2 regions of the Bacteroides clarus genome follow, and region 1 is predicted to be linked to the other one. Evidence: riboswitches for the same ligand, from Rfam matches in the RefSeq annotation. Region 1 holds a riboswitch; the other holds the start of a gene.

Region 1 (8,262 bases):
GACTGAAGAGCTTATACGCCGTTTGAAACGTGCCAAGTTCGCCAAACAACGTGTCGAAATATATAAACCTGCAATAGACACGCGCTACTCGGAAGCAGATGTCGTATCGCACGACAGTCACACCATATCTTCCACTCCGATAGACTCATCGGCAAGTATTCTGTTATTCACGTCCGAGATAGACGTAGTGGGCATTGATGAAGCGCAATTCTTTGACGAGGGTCTGATCGATGTATGCAACCAGCTTGCCAACAACGGTATACGTGTCATCGTAGCCGGACTGGACATGGACTTCCGCGGCAACCCTTTCGGGCCCATGCCGGGACTGTGCGCCATTGCGGACGAGGTGTCCAAAGTACATGCCATTTGTGTAAAATGCGGCCAACTCGCCTCATTCTCCCACCGTACCGTGAAAAACGACAAGCAAGTACTGCTGGGTGAAACAGCCGAATACGAGCCTTTGTGCCGCGAGTGCTATTTACAAGCGATAAAGGAAGACCGGCAAGCAGCAAGCGATTAGTAAATTAACACAGAAGTCTATGGAACGTAAAAAGATTACATTCGACAGTTTTATCCGCGGTGTCATTTTAGGAGTTATCATTATCGGCATATTGATGCTTCTGAAGCGTTTAAGCAGCGTTCTATTGCCTTTCTTTATCGCCTGGCTTATTGCCTATCTGATATATCCGCTGGTCACATTCTTCCAGTACAGGCTAAAGTTAAAGAACAGGATCGTATCCATATTCTGCGCATTATTGGCGCTCCTGATTGTAGGTGCCGGAGCTTTCTATCTGTTAGTTCCCCCCATGATACAGGAGTGCGGCAGAGTACAGGCCTTATTGGTTCAATACTTTTCGCACGGAACATACAACAGCAATGTGCCAACCTCTCTTTCCGAATTCTTACGGGACAATATCGATGTCAAATTCATAACCGAACTATTCAATAAAGAGAACCTGCTGGATGCGCTCAAAGAAGCCGTTCCCCGTCTATGGTCTTTACTATCGGATTCCATCGACCTATTATTCAGCGTATTCACTATATTCATCATCCTGCTATACATCATCTTCATTTTATTGGACTATGAAAGTATCGCTGAAGGCTGGACACATCTCGTACCCCTGAAATACCGTTCTTTCGTAGTGGGCATACTGAACGACGTAAAAGTAGGTATGAACAGATACTTCCGCGGGCAAGCATTCGTAGCTTTATGCGTCGGTATTTTATTCAGTATAGGCTTCCTCATCATAGACTTCCCGCTGGCCATAGGTCTCGGGCTGTTCATCGGAGCATTGAATATGGTGCCTTATCTTCAAATCATAGGTTTTGTTCCTACCATCATACTGGCAATCCTCAAAGCGTCCGACACGGGTGGGAATTTCTGGATAATCATCGCCTCGGCCATGGCGGTATTCATTGTAGTGCAAGCTATTCAAGACGGATTCATCGTACCGCGCGTCATGGGAAAAATTACCGGACTAAATCCCGCTATCATTCTATTGTCACTTTCTATATGGGGCTCATTAATGGGGATGTTGGGAATGATTATCGCGCTCCCGCTTACAACGTTAATGCTTTCCTATTACCAACGTTTCATTATCAACAGAGAAAATATTCATAAGACAGAACCATCTGATAATCAAACATAAGAAAACAAACAGCAAGAATAATGCAAACTTTTTTCGCCACAAGCCTTGCATATTCAATAAAAGTACCTATCTTTGCACCCGCTTAACAGCAATAAGGATTGATTCGCTAGCTCAGCAGGTAGAGCACAACACTTTTAATGTTGGGGTCTTGGGTTCGAGCCCCAAGCGGATCACCAAAGAGGAAGCTACCACATGGCTTCCTCTTTTTTTATCACATACCGATAACAAATCCGTCCTACGGAACGAATAAATCCGTCTCACGAGCCAAATTATTTCATCCTGCGGGAGGATCTATTTCGTCCCGCAAGACGAAATTATTCAGCTCACGGGACAAAACCAGCCGCCATTAACAAAGCTTTGTCCGTTACTATATTCCCTTCTTTATGACCGGAAGTCCAAATCCGCCCCGAATTAAAGACAGCACTTTCGGCTTCCCTTTCCGTGCTTTCCGGTAGACGGCACGAGAAACATGCAATGTCTCCACCTTACCATTATCAAAGGCAACTTCCAGATAATATTCATAGCGCATGCCATCGGACACATAGCGGTGTTTTCCTACCCTACGCCTTTTTTCATGCTGCTCCATACGTTTATCGAGTACGGTTACTGTTACCTCATGCTCGGAAGCGGCATCCGCCGACAGGTAGTTGCCGGCAAGGAACAATACATAGCAGACGGAACCTACGCACACCAAATGGCAGAGCACATTCACAATTCTGTTCTCCATGGTCGTCAGCCATATCCATTTCCGGTAGAGAGGAAGCGTCAGCATGCCCGCCGCCAATGCTACGCCAACGGGTATCCACCAGGCTGCCAACGTTTTCTCGGAAATCACATATCCCATAGCGCCCGAAAACAACACAACCAAGACAACAAAAATGCGTAATATTTTAATAAACAGAGTTCCCATCGCTTCAATTTGTATTTTCCTGCAAATATAAAAATAAAAGCGACATAACAAATTCTCCCGTACCGCATTCCGCATGAACTAACTTACCCGACGGAACGTTATAACCATACTAACTTAAAGAAGCAACCATCATGGAAAAAAACTTGATTCATAGTAATGAATTGCATTTCATTGACAAGAAACGCATTCACCGGGCAGTAGAGCAGCTGGTTGAGTCATTGGAGCTGGCCGCAGGGTCCACAACAGGATTCAATCTGTATGCAGTAGTAGAGAGCTATTTCACCGACTTGGACAAACGAAGGGAAATAAACCGTTTGCTCCATCTTGAGCAAAATATTTGCGAAGAAGTGGAAGAAGAACTTGGAGTATACGAAATGTAAAACAATGTATGTACATCGATACAAAAAGGAAGCTGCATCAAAAAATGCAGCTTCCTTTTTGTATCATATTTCTTCCGTATTCGGATTCTTTATCAATCCTTTGCCTGATGTACCGTCAACTGCGGGAACGGGAAACCGATTCCTTCTTCGTTGAATACAGTATAAATGGTCTTGTTCATATCAAAATAAACTCCCCAGTAATCACTGCTCTTCACCCAAACACGGATAACGAGGTTCACGCTGCTGGCATCCAAAGCATGCAGGGCCACAAAAGGTTCCGGAGTATCCAATACGCGGCTGTCTGCCGCAAGTACACGGCGCACGGTACTTTCCACCTTGTCGTAATTCTCGCCGTACTCCACACCGATAATCCATTCCACGCGACGGGTGTCTTCCCGACTGTAATTAGTCACGGTTCCACTGCTTAAAGCGCCGTTGGGAATATAAATCACCTTATTGTCGGACGTAGTAAGGATAGTATGGAATATCTGGATTTCGCGCACCGTACCGGATACACCCTGACTTTCAATCCAGTCGCCCACCTTGAACGGACGGAATAACAAAACGATAAGTCCGCCGGCAAAATTCTGCAGATTACCGGACAGCGCCATACCTATCGCCACACCGGCAGACGCCAGCAAAGCGGCAAACGAAGTCGTCTCGACCCCCAACTTACCGATAACGGCTATAATCAGCAGAATTGTCAACAGTATGTTCACAAGGCTCTTGACGAAGCTCTGAATACTTGCATCGATATTCCGCTTCACAAGAAGTTTGGACACCAGCTTTTTGATGAAAGAAATAAGGAAACGTCCCACCACAAAGATGATAGCCGCCCCTATGATACGGCCGCCGGCTCCCACTCCCCAGTCTATCAGTTGCTGCATAAAAATCTGAAGTTTGCTGAAGCCCTCTTCAGAAGCCTGGACGGCAAACACCGCCATTAATAAAGATGATAACATAATGATTTATAGTTTATAAATTACTGAATGCAAAATTAACAAATAAATCTATTTTCCGTTCACATTATTTGTACCTTTCGGCCAAAAGAGATACTTTTGCACCCGATTTCAACTAAGGGGTGCCCTAATATGACGGGCTGAGAACATACCCATTGACCTGATCCGGGTAGTGCCGGCGGAGGGAAAAGAAGAAAAGTTCCCCTTTTCTGTATTCATCTTTAATAGTTTAAATTGCAAATGAGAAAGTATGCAATGGCGGCATGTCTGTTTATGGCAGCGCTGAATGTCTGTGCACAGACAAAGGAAAAAGACAGTCTGCGAGTGATAGACTTGCAGGAGGTAGAGATTATCTCCACACGTGCCACAGGAACCACTCCGGTGGCGTTTACCAACATCAACAAAGAACAACTTAAAAAGCAGAACTTCGGTCAGGACTTGCCGTATCTGTTGAGCATGACACCTTCCGCCATCACCACCAGCGATGCCGGAGCGGGTATCGGCTACACTACGTTAAGAGTTCGCGGCACAGACGGAACCCGCATTAACGTCACCGCCAACGGCATTCCCATCAACGATGCCGAAAGCCATAATGTATTCTGGGTGAACCTGCCCGACTTCGCATCGTCCGTCAAAGACATGCAGATACAACGCGGTGCAGGAACTTCCACCAATGGCGCAGGAGCTTTCGGAGCCAGCATCAACATGCAGACCGGAGACTTCTCGCTGAAACCGTATGCCGAGCTGAACGGTTCGTACGGCTCGTTCAATACGCACAAAGAAACGGTAAAAGCGGGTACGGGACTTATCAACGAGCATTGGTCTTTCGACGCCCGCCTGTCCAATATCAGTTCGGACGGATACATCGACCGCGCATCGGTCGGGCTGAACTCTTACTACCTGCAAGGTGGGTATTACAACGACAACACCTCCGTCAAACTGATAACGTTCGGCGGTAAAGAACGCACTTACCATGCCTGGAATTACGCCAGCAAAAAAGAAATGGAAAAATACGGCCGCCGCTACAACTCCTGCGGGTATATGTACACCGACGACAACGGCATAGACCACTTCTACGAAGACCAGACTGACAATTACGTACAGAAGAATTATCAGCTGCTTTTCAACCACAACTTCACTTCCGCCTGGAATGTAAACGCAGGTCTGCACTACACCAAAGGAGACGGCTACTATCAAGAGTACAAAGACGGGCGCGAGCTGGTGGAATACGGCCTGCTTCCGTACGAACACGACGGTGAAACCGTAAACGAGAGCGACCTTATCCGCAAAAAAGCAATGGACAACCGCTTCGGCGGCGGTATCTTCTCCGTTAATTATAAGGGTGACCGCCTTCACGCATCCCTCGGCGGCGGGCTGAACCGCTATGACGGCGACCACTTCGGCAAAGTGTTGTGGGTGAAGAACTACATCGGCAACCTCGACCCCGACAAAGACTACTACCGCAACAATGCCACCAAGAATGACGGTAACCTCTACCTGAAAGCCGACTACGAGTTGTGCAACGGTCTCAATGTCTATGCGGATTTGCAGTACCGCCACATCTCTTATAAGATGTACGGACAGAACGACAAGTGGAACAGCGTTACCAATGACGGCTTGCAGCAACTCGCCATTCACGAGAAGTTCGACTTCTTCAATCCCAAAGCCGGACTGTCGTGGCAGCTCAACCGTAACAACCGGATATACGGTTCGTTCAGCGTAGCCCACAAAGAGCCGACGCGCAACAACTATACGGACGGCAAGTTCACCGAGCATCCCAAAGCAGAGCGTTTGTTCGACTACGAGCTGGGTTACACCTTTGCCGATTCATGGCTGACATTCGGTGCCAACCTATACTACATGGATTACAAAGACCAGTTGGTGCTGACCGGCGAACTGAATGAAATCGGTGAAGCCGTAGCCGCCAATGTGCCCGACAGCTATCGCATGGGTATCGAACTGATGGCAGGCTTAAAGCTGCCTTGCGGCTTCCAATGGGACATCAACGCCACTTTGAGCCGTAACCGCGTAGAGAACTTCACCGAAACCCTTTACGAGAACGAAGACCCGGCGGGCGAAAAGTGGAGCACCTATCTGGGCGACACTCATATCGCCTTCTCTCCCGACTTCCTGCTGAACAACCGCTTCGGCTATACTTACAAAGGCTTTGAAGCATCTTTGCAATCACAATACGTCAGCAAGCAATACATGAGCAACCTGGACTGTAAAGACCATATTCTGGATGCCTATTTCGTCAGCAACCTGAACTTATCATACACGTTTACGTTACCCAAAATAAAGTCGGTAACCATAGGCTGTACCGTCTACAACCTCTTCAATGAAGAGTACGAAAACAATGGCTACGCAGGCAGCGGTTTCTATTACGAGGGCGGGCAGAAAGTACGCTACAATTATGCAGGATATGCGGCGCAGGCCGGTACCAATGTATTAGGACATATCTCTTTGCGTTTCTAAACTTGATTATGGAGCAGACACTCGAAATTATCGGAACACTTGTCGGACTTCTCTACCTCTGGCTGGAATATCGGGCAAGCATCTATCTTTGGATAGCGGGCATCATCATGCCTGCCATCTACATCTTCGTGTACTACAACGCGGGTCTGTACGCGGATTTCGGCATCAACATCTACTATCTCGGAGCCGCCATATACGGCTGGACGATGTGGAAGTACGGAGCATTCCTGCGGCGTACCATCCTGAAAAGAAAAGCCTCGGAAGCGGAAAACCGGCAACAGGAGTTACCCATCACCCGCATGCCGCTGCGGTATCTGCTACCGCTCGTTGCGGTATTTGCCGTCACTCTTGCGGGCATTGCCTGGATACTTATCAACTTTACAGACAGCAATGTTCCGTGGCTTGACTCCTTTACCACCGCGCTCAGCATTGTCGGCATGTGGATGCTGGCACGCAAATACGTGGAGCAATGGTGGGCATGGATAGGCGTAGACGCTGTAAGCACAGGTCTGTACATCTATAAAGGACTTGATTTTACCGCCGCACTATACGGCCTTTACACAATAATCGCTATCTTTGGCTACTTCAAATGGAAGAAGATGATGAAGCAAGAGGCTGATTTATGATTTATAAATTCCGATTTATCAATTATCGACTATGAAAGTGGATGCTGTAATTTTAGCCAACGGAGAATACCCTGCCGCCGCCCCGCCTTTACAAATATTGGCGGACGCTCCCTACGTAATCTGCTGCGACGGCGGCGCGGACGAATATATCCGGAACGGACATATCCCCAATCTTATTATAGGTGACGGCGACTCCATCAGCGAGGAGAATCGCAAGAAGTACGGATATCTGCTCCACCGCATTTCCGAACAAGATACGAACGACCAGACGAAAGCCGTCAACTATCTGTTGTCACAGGGCAAACGCCGGATAGCCATCGTAGGCGCCACCGGCAAACGCGAAGACCACACCTTGGGAAACATCAGCCTGCTCATGGACTATATGCGTGCAGGAGCCGATGTTCGTACCTACACAGACCATGGTGTCTTTATCCCTTGCCGGGACACACGTACCTTTGCCTGCCGGCCGGGGCAGCAAGTATCCATCATCAACTTCAATGCCCGCAACCTGCATGGGCTTGGTTTGGTATATCCTCTCAGCGACTTCACCAACTGGTGGCAGGGCACTCTCAACGAATGTACCGGGACAGAATTTACGATTGAGGCTGAAGGGGAGTATTTGGTCTTTTTGAATTTCCCTCAGCCACTTCCACAAAGTACACGCTGATACAAATCATGGCAATGGCGACGGCCTGCGTCCAACTGAACCGGTCTTGTCCCAAAGCAAGGGAGACAACCGTGGTCACTACCAATATCAGATAACTGTAAATAGCGACAACGGTAGTCTTCAGGTACTTCAATCCGATAGGAACCAGAAAATAGCTGAGATAAGTAGGGAAAATAAGCACAAATGCAAGTACCGCCCATGCCGTCCAGTGCCACTCGCCTCTCCAGGCATCTGCAAACATCGGTGCATCCCACCCCATCACGGATGAAACGATTATTCCGGAAACAGCCGCACCGCCAAAGATGTATTTCATCATCGTCACTACTCCTACCTTCTCCAACAACTTCTTGCTCACAATCAGGTAAATCGCAAAAACAAACGAGCTAATCATACAAAGCAGATTGCCGGTGAACGCATCGTGTGCCAAATCATCGCTGCCCTGCGTCAGGATACACAGCATCGCACCGCCAAAACCCAAAGCGATACCGATAATCTTCATCACCGTAGCTTTCTCATGCAGAAAGAATACCGAAATAAGAAACACCCAGATAGGCTGCATCGAATTGAATATGGCACTCGACACCGGAGTGGTTTTG
Region 2 (8,262 bases), on a different contig from region 1:
AGTTTGGATGCCGTGAAGTTACCCGGAGAGTTCAACAGATGAGAAAGGCACACTTCCTCTCCCAACGTTTCAAAAGCTTTTTGTCCGTAAGGCACTGCTCTTGAATCACACCAGATGATTGCCGGGCGCAATACATGTTGGTCTTTGTCAACGCACACCAGCCCATGCATCTGGTAAGAGATACCGATTGCTTTGATATCTGCCGCATCCACACGGGAATCTGCCAATACGGCTTGCGTAGCCAATTTTAAGTTTTCCCACCAGTTTTCCGGATTTTGTTCCGCCCAACCCGGTTTTACGGCGATAATTTCCGCCTCTGTTTTCGGAAAGAATGCAGAAGAGACACATTTGCCACTTTCTGCGTTTACCAAACTCGCTTTTACGGACGAGCTGCCGATGTCATAACCTAATAAATACATGATGAAGATTTATGATTTTTAATTTATGATTTATGCTTTCATCGTCTCACCTTATTATATATCTTTTTGTCAAACCGATAATACCGTGCAGCGCGGTGGGCTACGCCTTGTTGTTTTTCTTCCAAGGGAACCACATATTCCATGAGGGCTATCTTTTTATGGAAATTGCGCACATCAATCTGTTTGCCGTACAATAATTCGTATAAGGTGCGAAGCTGGGATGCCGTAAATTTACGCGGCAGCAAATCAAACAATGACGATGGATTAAACTCTATATATTGGCGGATGTAGGTCATAGCCTCTTTGATGATAAGGTTATGGTCGAATGCCAGCGCTTTGATGTCCGGCAAAGCCACCCAACTTGCCATATAATCGTCCAAATCACGATTCAGCGCACGGTCTATCTTTACCAGCGAGAGGTATGCGATGGTTACGATACGCTCCACTTTGGACTGCATGGCCCGTTCCAGCCAATGTACATCCTTAGGGTCTTTGGTGCGGTTTTTGGAACCGAATGCCTTGAACTGCATCAGATTTACATTTTTGAGACCTGTCAATTCGTTCAGTACCCGTTGGGCAGCTTCATCCAAATCCTCGTCCATATAAATCAAACTGCCGGGAAGTTTCATGTCATGAAAGATTTCACCTTCTTCCTCTCCCGCCCGTTTAATCAGCAGAACTTTCAATTGCTCTCCGTCAAAACCGATCACTACACAATCTACGGAAATATGATTGTTGGCCAACGGCATGTTATGTTCCATGTTTTGCATAATATTTATGTTTAACGGCTGCAAATATAATGAGGTTTTTCTAATTTGCAATAAAGAAAAAAGAATATTTTAATGATGTTATAAAGCATTATTTTACAGGTAAATACATATCATACATTTTACAATATGAACTTATTGTGTTATCGTATAAAATACAATATGTAATTTAAGCGGATACCCGGCATAAGTAATTGTAAGATATACAATAACTGTAAACTGCTTAATTTATAAGGATTTTACCGTTTGCCTGCCTGTCCTTTGAAGGTGGTACATATTGTATTCTAACCACATGTAAAAATAGTGCATTGCACAAAAAACGTTCATTTGTGCGGTGGTTATCAGAAAAACCTATACCTTTGCACCACTTTTTTAATTAAACACTAAAAATAAGTAAATATGAAAGCATTTGTATTTCCAGGTCAAGGTGCTCAGTTCGTAGGAATGGGTAAAGACTTGTACGAAAATTCGGCTTTAGCCAAAGAACTTTTTGAAAAAGCAAACGATATCCTCGGATATCGTATTACAGATATTATGTTCAACGGCACGGACGAAGATTTGCGCCAAACCAAAGTAACGCAACCTGCCGTATTCCTTCATTCGGTAATTTCCGCGCTTTGTATGGGCGATGATTTCAAACCGGAAATGACTGCCGGTCACTCACTCGGTGAGTTCTCCGCATTGGTTGCCGCCGGCGCGTTGAGCTTTGAAGACGGTCTGAAACTTGTATATGCCCGTGCCATGGCAATGCAGAAAGCTTGTGAAGCGCAGCCTTCCACTATGGCCGCCATCATTGCTTTGCCGGACGAAAAAGTGGAAGAAATCTGCGCACAGGTAAGTGCGGAAGGCGAGGTTTGCGTGGCTGCCAATTACAACTGTCCGGGACAAATCGTAATCTCAGGTTCCATTGAAGGCATCAACAAGGCTTGCGAACTGATGAAAGCCGCCGGAGCGAAGCGCGCTTTGCCTTTAAAGGTAGGCGGTGCATTCCACTCTCCGCTGATGAATCCTGCCAAGGTCGAATTGGAAGCAGCTATCAACGCTACTGAAATCCATACTCCGAAATGCCCTGTCTATCAGAATGTAGACGCTCTTCCTCATACGGATCCGGCTGAAATCAAGAAGAATCTTGTGGCTCAGCTGACAGCTTCCGTACGCTGGACTCAAACAGTCAAGAATATGGTTGCCGACGGTGCTACCGACTTTACGGAATGCGGTCCGGGTGCAGTTCTGCAAGGGCTTATCAAGAAGATTGATGCCAGTGCAACGGCTCATGGCATTGCATAATCCATAAAAAAAATTCCTTTTGGAGTTACTTCCGGTGGGGATGTGTCAAAATTTCGATTGGCACATCCCCATCTTTTTTATTCATTTTGCTTCCCTTTGATAAAAAATCCTCTCCTTTTGTTTTTTATATTTTATTTTCCTTTACCTTTGCCACCGTAAAGACAAAGGGGTGCCCCGACGGGCTGAGATTATACCCTCGAACCTGATGCAGTTAGTACTGCCGTAGGAATTGGATATTTTTTCTTTTTGGAACTTACCTTAACGGTACTTCTTTGTATTTACTTCCATTGTTTTACTTAACAGAAACAAAACATGAAAGTATTAATCAACAACAAAGAAGTGGAAACCGAGGCCGTTACCCTTTTACAACTGACAAATGAACTTTCCCTGCCGGCGCAAGGCGTCGCCGTTGCTGTCGATAACCGCATGGTTCCACGTGCGGAATGGACGGATTATGCTCTGTCCGAAGGAATATCTATCGTTATAATAAAAGCTGCCTGCGGCGGATAAGCCTATGAAATCACTTCAGTTCATTACACATTACACCGAAAAGTATTCCTACCTCGACTCGGCCCGTATGGCTTTGGAAGGCGGTTGCCGATGGATACAACTGCGCATGAAAGATGCCGGAAAAGAGGAGATACTGCCCATAGCGACGGAAATACGAAAATTATGCAATGATTGCGGCGCAATATTCATTATCGACGACCATGTGGAACTGGTCAGGGAAATTCGTGCTGACGGCGTACATCTCGGCAAGAATGATATGCCCGTTGCCGAAGCGCGGCGCATACTCGGAGACGAATATATCATAGGCGGTACGGCCAACACATACGAAGATGTAAAGAAGCATTGGCTCGACGGAGTAAATTACATCGGCTGCGGACCGTTCAGATATACCACCACCAAACAAAAGCTCAGTCCTATTCTGGGTTTGGAAGGATATAAAGAGATTATCCGTCAAATGCGCACGGAGAACATCAACCTGCCTATCGTCGCTATCGGCGGAATTACCTTCGCAGATATTCCGTCTGTCATACAGACAGGAGTTACGGGCATTGCCCTTTCGGGTACCGTGCTGCGGGCGGATAATCCGGTGGAAGAAATGCGGAGAATACTTACGGCAATCAATCAAACAGACAATCACCGAACTAACAAATAAATAAGATATGGAGAAATTAATCATTGCGGGACGTGAATTCAACTCCCGCCTGTTTTTGGGAACGGGAAAGTTCAATTCCAATGAAATCATGGAGCAGTCCATTCTGGCATCCGGCACGGAAATGGTGACGGTGGCCATGAAACGTATAGAGCTGGAGAATAAAGAAGATGATATGCTGAAGCATATCCGTCATCCCCATATCCAGCTTCTGCCCAACACTTCCGGCGTGCGCAACGCCGAAGAAGCCGTATTTGCCGCGCAAATGGCACGCGAAGCATTCGGAACCAACTGGCTGAAACTGGAAATCCACCCCGATCCGCGCTATCTTCTTCCCGACTCCACCGAAACCCTGAAAGCTACGGAAGAGCTGGTAAAGTTAGGCTTTATAGTTCTTCCCTATTGTCAGGCAGACCCTACGCTTTGTAAACGTCTGGAAGAAGCCGGAGCCGCCACCGTCATGCCGCTGGGTGCGCCTATCGGTACGAATAAAGGATTGCAGACCCGCGACTTCCTGCGGATTATCATCGAACAGGCCACCATACCTGTGGTGGTAGATGCCGGCATCGGTGCTCCCAGCCATGCCGCCGAAGCAATGGAAATGGGCGCTTCCGCCTGTCTGGTCAACACGGCCATTGCCGTAGCGGGCAATCCCGTAGCCATGGCAGAGGCTTTCAAACAAGCCGTAGAAGCAGGACGCATGGCTTATGAAGCCGGTTTAGGATTGCAGGCCGATAACTTTGTGGCCGAGGCCAGTTCTCCCCTTACAGCCTTTCTCAATGAATAAAACACATTATTAAATAAGCTATGAAACCAAGAATTAAATTTCCCCGTTCGGAAAAGGTATACCTGTCGGGAAACATATATCCGGAACTGCGCGTGGCTATGCGCAAAGTAGAGCAAGTACCCAGTACGACTTTTGTCGGAGAAGAAAAAGTCATTACTCCCAATCCGGACATTTACATTTACGACACCAGCGGTCCGTTCAGCGACCCCGATATAGAGATTGACCTTAAAAAAGGATTGCCCCGTCTGCGCGAGCCCTGGATTTTGCGTCGTGACGATGTGGAGCAGTTGCCGGAAATTACTTCGGAATACGGCCGTATGCGCCGTGACGACAAGTCGCTCGACCACCTGCGCTTTGAGCATATCTCATTACCCTATCGCGCCAAACAAGGCAAATGCTGCACGCAGATGTATTATGCCAAGCAAGGCATCATCACTCCCGAAATGGAATATGTGGCGATTCGCGAGAACATGAATTGCGCCGAATTAGGAATAGAAACGCATATCACTCCCGAATTCGTCCGCCAAGAAATAGCGGAAGGGCGTGCTTTGCTTCCCGCCAATATCAATCATCCCGAAGCCGAACCGATGATTATCGGCCGTAACTTCCTTGTGAAAATCAATACGAACATCGGTAACTCCGCCACCACTTCAAGCATCGACGAAGAAGTGGAAAAAGCACTTTGGAGCTGCAAATGGGGCGGTGACACTTTAATGGATTTATCTACCGGAGAAAACATCCACGAAACGCGCGAATGGATTATCCGAAACTGCCCGGTTCCCGTAGGCACGGTGCCCATCTATCAGGCATTGGAAAAGGTGAACGGCAAAGTAGAGGAGCTCACTTGGGAACTCTATCGGGATACCTTGATTGAACAATGCGAGCAAGGCGTGGACTACTTCACCATACACGCGGGTATCCGCCGCCACAACGTACACCTGGCGGATAAACGTCTGTGCGGTATCGTAAGCCGCGGCGGAAGCATCATGAGCAAATGGTGCTTGGTACACGACCGGGAGAGCTTTCTGTACGAGCATTTCGATGACATCTGCGATATATTGGCGCAATACGATGTAGCCGTTTCCTTGGGCGACGGCCTGCGTCCCGGTTCTACGTACGATGCCAATGACGAAGCGCAGTTTGCCGAACTCGATACCATGGGCGAGCTTGTGCTCCGTGCCTGGGACAAGAATGTACAGGCTTTCATCGAAGGCCCCGGACACGTGCCCATGCACAAGATTAAGGAGAATATGGAACGTCAGATAGAGAAGTGCCACAATGCGCCGTTCTACACGCTCGGCCCGCTGGTTACGGATATTGCTCCGGGGTACGACCATATCACTTCTGCCATCGGTGCGGCGCAAATAGGTTGGCTGGGTACGGCAATGCTGTGCTACGTTACTCCGAAAGAGCACCTTGCATTGCCCGACAAAGAAGATGTACGCGTAGGTGTCATTACCTATAAGATAGCCGCCCATGCCGCCGACCTTGCCAAAGGGCATCCCGGCGCGCAAGTACGCGACAACGCCTTGAGCAAGGCACGTTACGAGTTCCGCTGGAAAGACCAGTTCGACCTTTCGCTCGACCCGGAACGCGCACAGACCTATTTCCGGGCGGGACACCATATCGACGGAGAATACTGCACCATGTGCGGGCCGAATTTCTGCGCGATGCGGTTGTCAAGAGAATTAAAGAAAAAAGAGTGATTCAATAAAAAGAATTATATGTTTTCAGACGAATTAGAAAAAATATCCTGGGAAGAGACGACCGACCGCATCCACTCCAAAACAGATGCGGACGTACGTCGTGCTCTTTCCAAAGAACATTGTGACGTAGAGGACTTTATGGCACTCATCTCACCGGCCGCCGTCCCCTATCTGGAAACGATGGCGCGTTTAAGCAAAAAGTATACGGAGGAACGTTTCGGCAAAACGATTTCCATGTTTGTGCCGTTGTATATTACGAACTCCTGTACCAACTCCTGCGTGTACTGCGGCTTCCATATCAGTAATCCCATGCCCCGCACCATATTGACGGAAGAGGAAATTGTGAACGAATACAAGGCTATCAAAAAGCTCGCTCCCTTTGAGAACCTGTTGCTGGTTACGGGTGAAAACCCCGCCAAAGCCGGCGTTCCCTATATCGCCCGCGCACTCGATTTGGCAAAGCCTTATTTCAGTAACCTGAAGATTGAGGTAATGCCCCTGAAAGCCGAAGAGTATGCCGAGCTGAAAGAGCATGGCATGAACGGCGTTATCTGCTTTCAGGAAACCTACCATAAAGCAAACTATAACATCTATCACCCGCGCGGCATGAAGTCCAAATTCGAATGGCGTGTCAACGGTTTTGACCGTATGGGACAGGCGGGCGTACATTCCATCGGTATGGGAGTGCTTATCGGTTTGGAGAAAGAGTGGAGAACCGATATTTGCATGATGGCATACCACTTGCGCTATCTCCAGAAACATTACTGGAAAACAAAGTATAGCGTCAACTTCCCGCGCATGCGTCCCTCGGAAAACGGTGGTTTCCAACCCAACGTGATTATGAGCGACCGAGAACTGGCGCAAGTTACATTCGCCATGCGGATATTCGACCATGATGTGGATATATCCTATTCTACCCGCGAACCGGCTTTCATACGCGATCACATGGCTACTCTGGGAGTAACCACCATGAGCGCGGAAAGCAAGACGGAACCGGGTGGATATTACAGCTATCCGCAGACATTGGAGCAATTCCACGTCAGCGATGAACGCAAAGCCGTGGAAGTGGACAAAGCCTTAAAAAGTTTAGGCCGCGAACCCGTATGGAAAGACTGGGATGCCAGTTTCGACCTGAAACGGGTTTAAGCCTCTTTCTTTATACTTATAATTCTCATCATGACCCGATACAGTAGACAAACCTCTCTTCCTGAAATAGGAGAAGACGGACAGGCAAAACTGCATAAGGCAAGAGTTCTGATAGTAGGCGCAGGCGGACTTGGTTCCCCTGTCGCCCTCTATCTTGCAGGTGCAGGGGTAGGTACAATAGGTTTGGTGGACGATGACACGGTTGGTATCAGCAACCTGCAACGCCAGATATTGTACACGGAAAACGAGGTAGGACAACCTAAAGTACACTGTGCCGCCCAAAGATTGCAGGCTTTGAACGGTGATGTAAAAGTACATGCCTATCCTTTCCGTCTCAATCAGGAGAATGCCCGCCGTCTGGTTGCCGAATATGACATCATTGTAGACGGATGCGATAACTTCTCCACCCGTTATCTGATTAGCGACAGTTGCAGCTCGCTGAACAAGCCTTATGTGTACGGCGCTATTCAGGGATTTGAAGGACAAGTTTCCGTATTCTGTTACGGTGAGCGACCCAAGACATACAGGGATTTGTTTCCCGACGAAACCGCAACATTGCAAATGCCCGCTCCCGACAACTCCGTCGTAGGTGTTACCCCTGCCATCGTAGGCAGTGTGGAAGCGAGTGAAACGCTGAAGCTCATTTGCGGCTACGGCGAGGTCTTGGCAGGAAAATTATGGACTGTGGATTTAAGAACCATGCAATCGTTCGTTCTTTTACTGTGAAAACGAATGATTTGCCCTTTAATAAGTAAATGCGCACAATTAGTTTATACTATCTTGATATAAATTAATTCTCAACATTTACTTACATAAAAGCAATATCCCGAAAAGTATGAAACTGATAACGATTACCCTACCTGTATTCTTTGAAAAAGAAGCCGAAGCAATCACTTCCCTGTTCGATGCAGGGCTTGAGATTCTGCATCTTCGGAAACCCGGCGCTTCTTATGAAGATATGGAAAAATTATTGAACAAGCTTCCGTCGGAG

The links. A riboswitch is a leader RNA that binds a small molecule or an ion and turns the genes downstream of it on or off. The one in region 1 is predicted to bind thiamine pyrophosphate.
Region 2: linked by a shared signal. The riboswitch ahead of thiS (sulfur carrier protein ThiS) and the one ahead of I2F54_RS15075 (TonB-dependent receptor) in region 1 are both predicted to bind thiamine pyrophosphate.

The regions. Positions count from the first base shown of each region.
Region 1 is NZ_JADNLF010000016.1:71,973-80,234, reverse strand. It holds gene I2F54_RS15105 (thymidine kinase) at 1-520, shown strand, start outside; gene I2F54_RS15100 (AI-2E family transporter) at 540-1,649, shown strand; tRNA gene I2F54_RS15095 (tRNA-Lys) at 1,750-1,825, shown strand; gene I2F54_RS15090 (hypothetical protein) at 2,017-2,559, opposite strand; gene I2F54_RS15085 (hypothetical protein) at 2,691-2,939, shown strand; gene I2F54_RS15080 (mechanosensitive ion channel family protein) at 3,032-3,883, opposite strand; TPP riboswitch at 4,007-4,103, shown strand; gene I2F54_RS15075 (TonB-dependent receptor) at 4,139-6,373, shown strand; gene pnuC (nicotinamide riboside transporter PnuC) at 6,382-6,999, shown strand; gene I2F54_RS15065 (thiamine diphosphokinase) at 7,031-7,666, shown strand; gene I2F54_RS15060 (DMT family transporter) at 7,593-8,262, opposite strand, start outside.
Region 2 is NZ_JADNLF010000003.1:121,313-129,574, forward strand. It holds gene I2F54_RS04570 (xylulokinase) at 1-419, opposite strand, end outside; gene I2F54_RS04575 (NUDIX hydrolase) at 458-1,189, opposite strand; gene fabD (ACP S-malonyltransferase) at 1,586-2,473, shown strand; TPP riboswitch at 2,629-2,719, shown strand; gene thiS (sulfur carrier protein ThiS) at 2,786-2,983, shown strand; gene I2F54_RS04590 (thiamine phosphate synthase) at 2,988-3,635, shown strand; gene I2F54_RS04595 (thiazole synthase) at 3,643-4,419, shown strand; gene thiC (phosphomethylpyrimidine synthase ThiC) at 4,440-6,125, shown strand; gene thiH (2-iminoacetate synthase ThiH) at 6,144-7,271, shown strand; gene I2F54_RS04610 (HesA/MoeB/ThiF family protein) at 7,302-7,997, shown strand; gene I2F54_RS04615 (thiamine phosphate synthase) at 8,107-8,262, shown strand, end outside.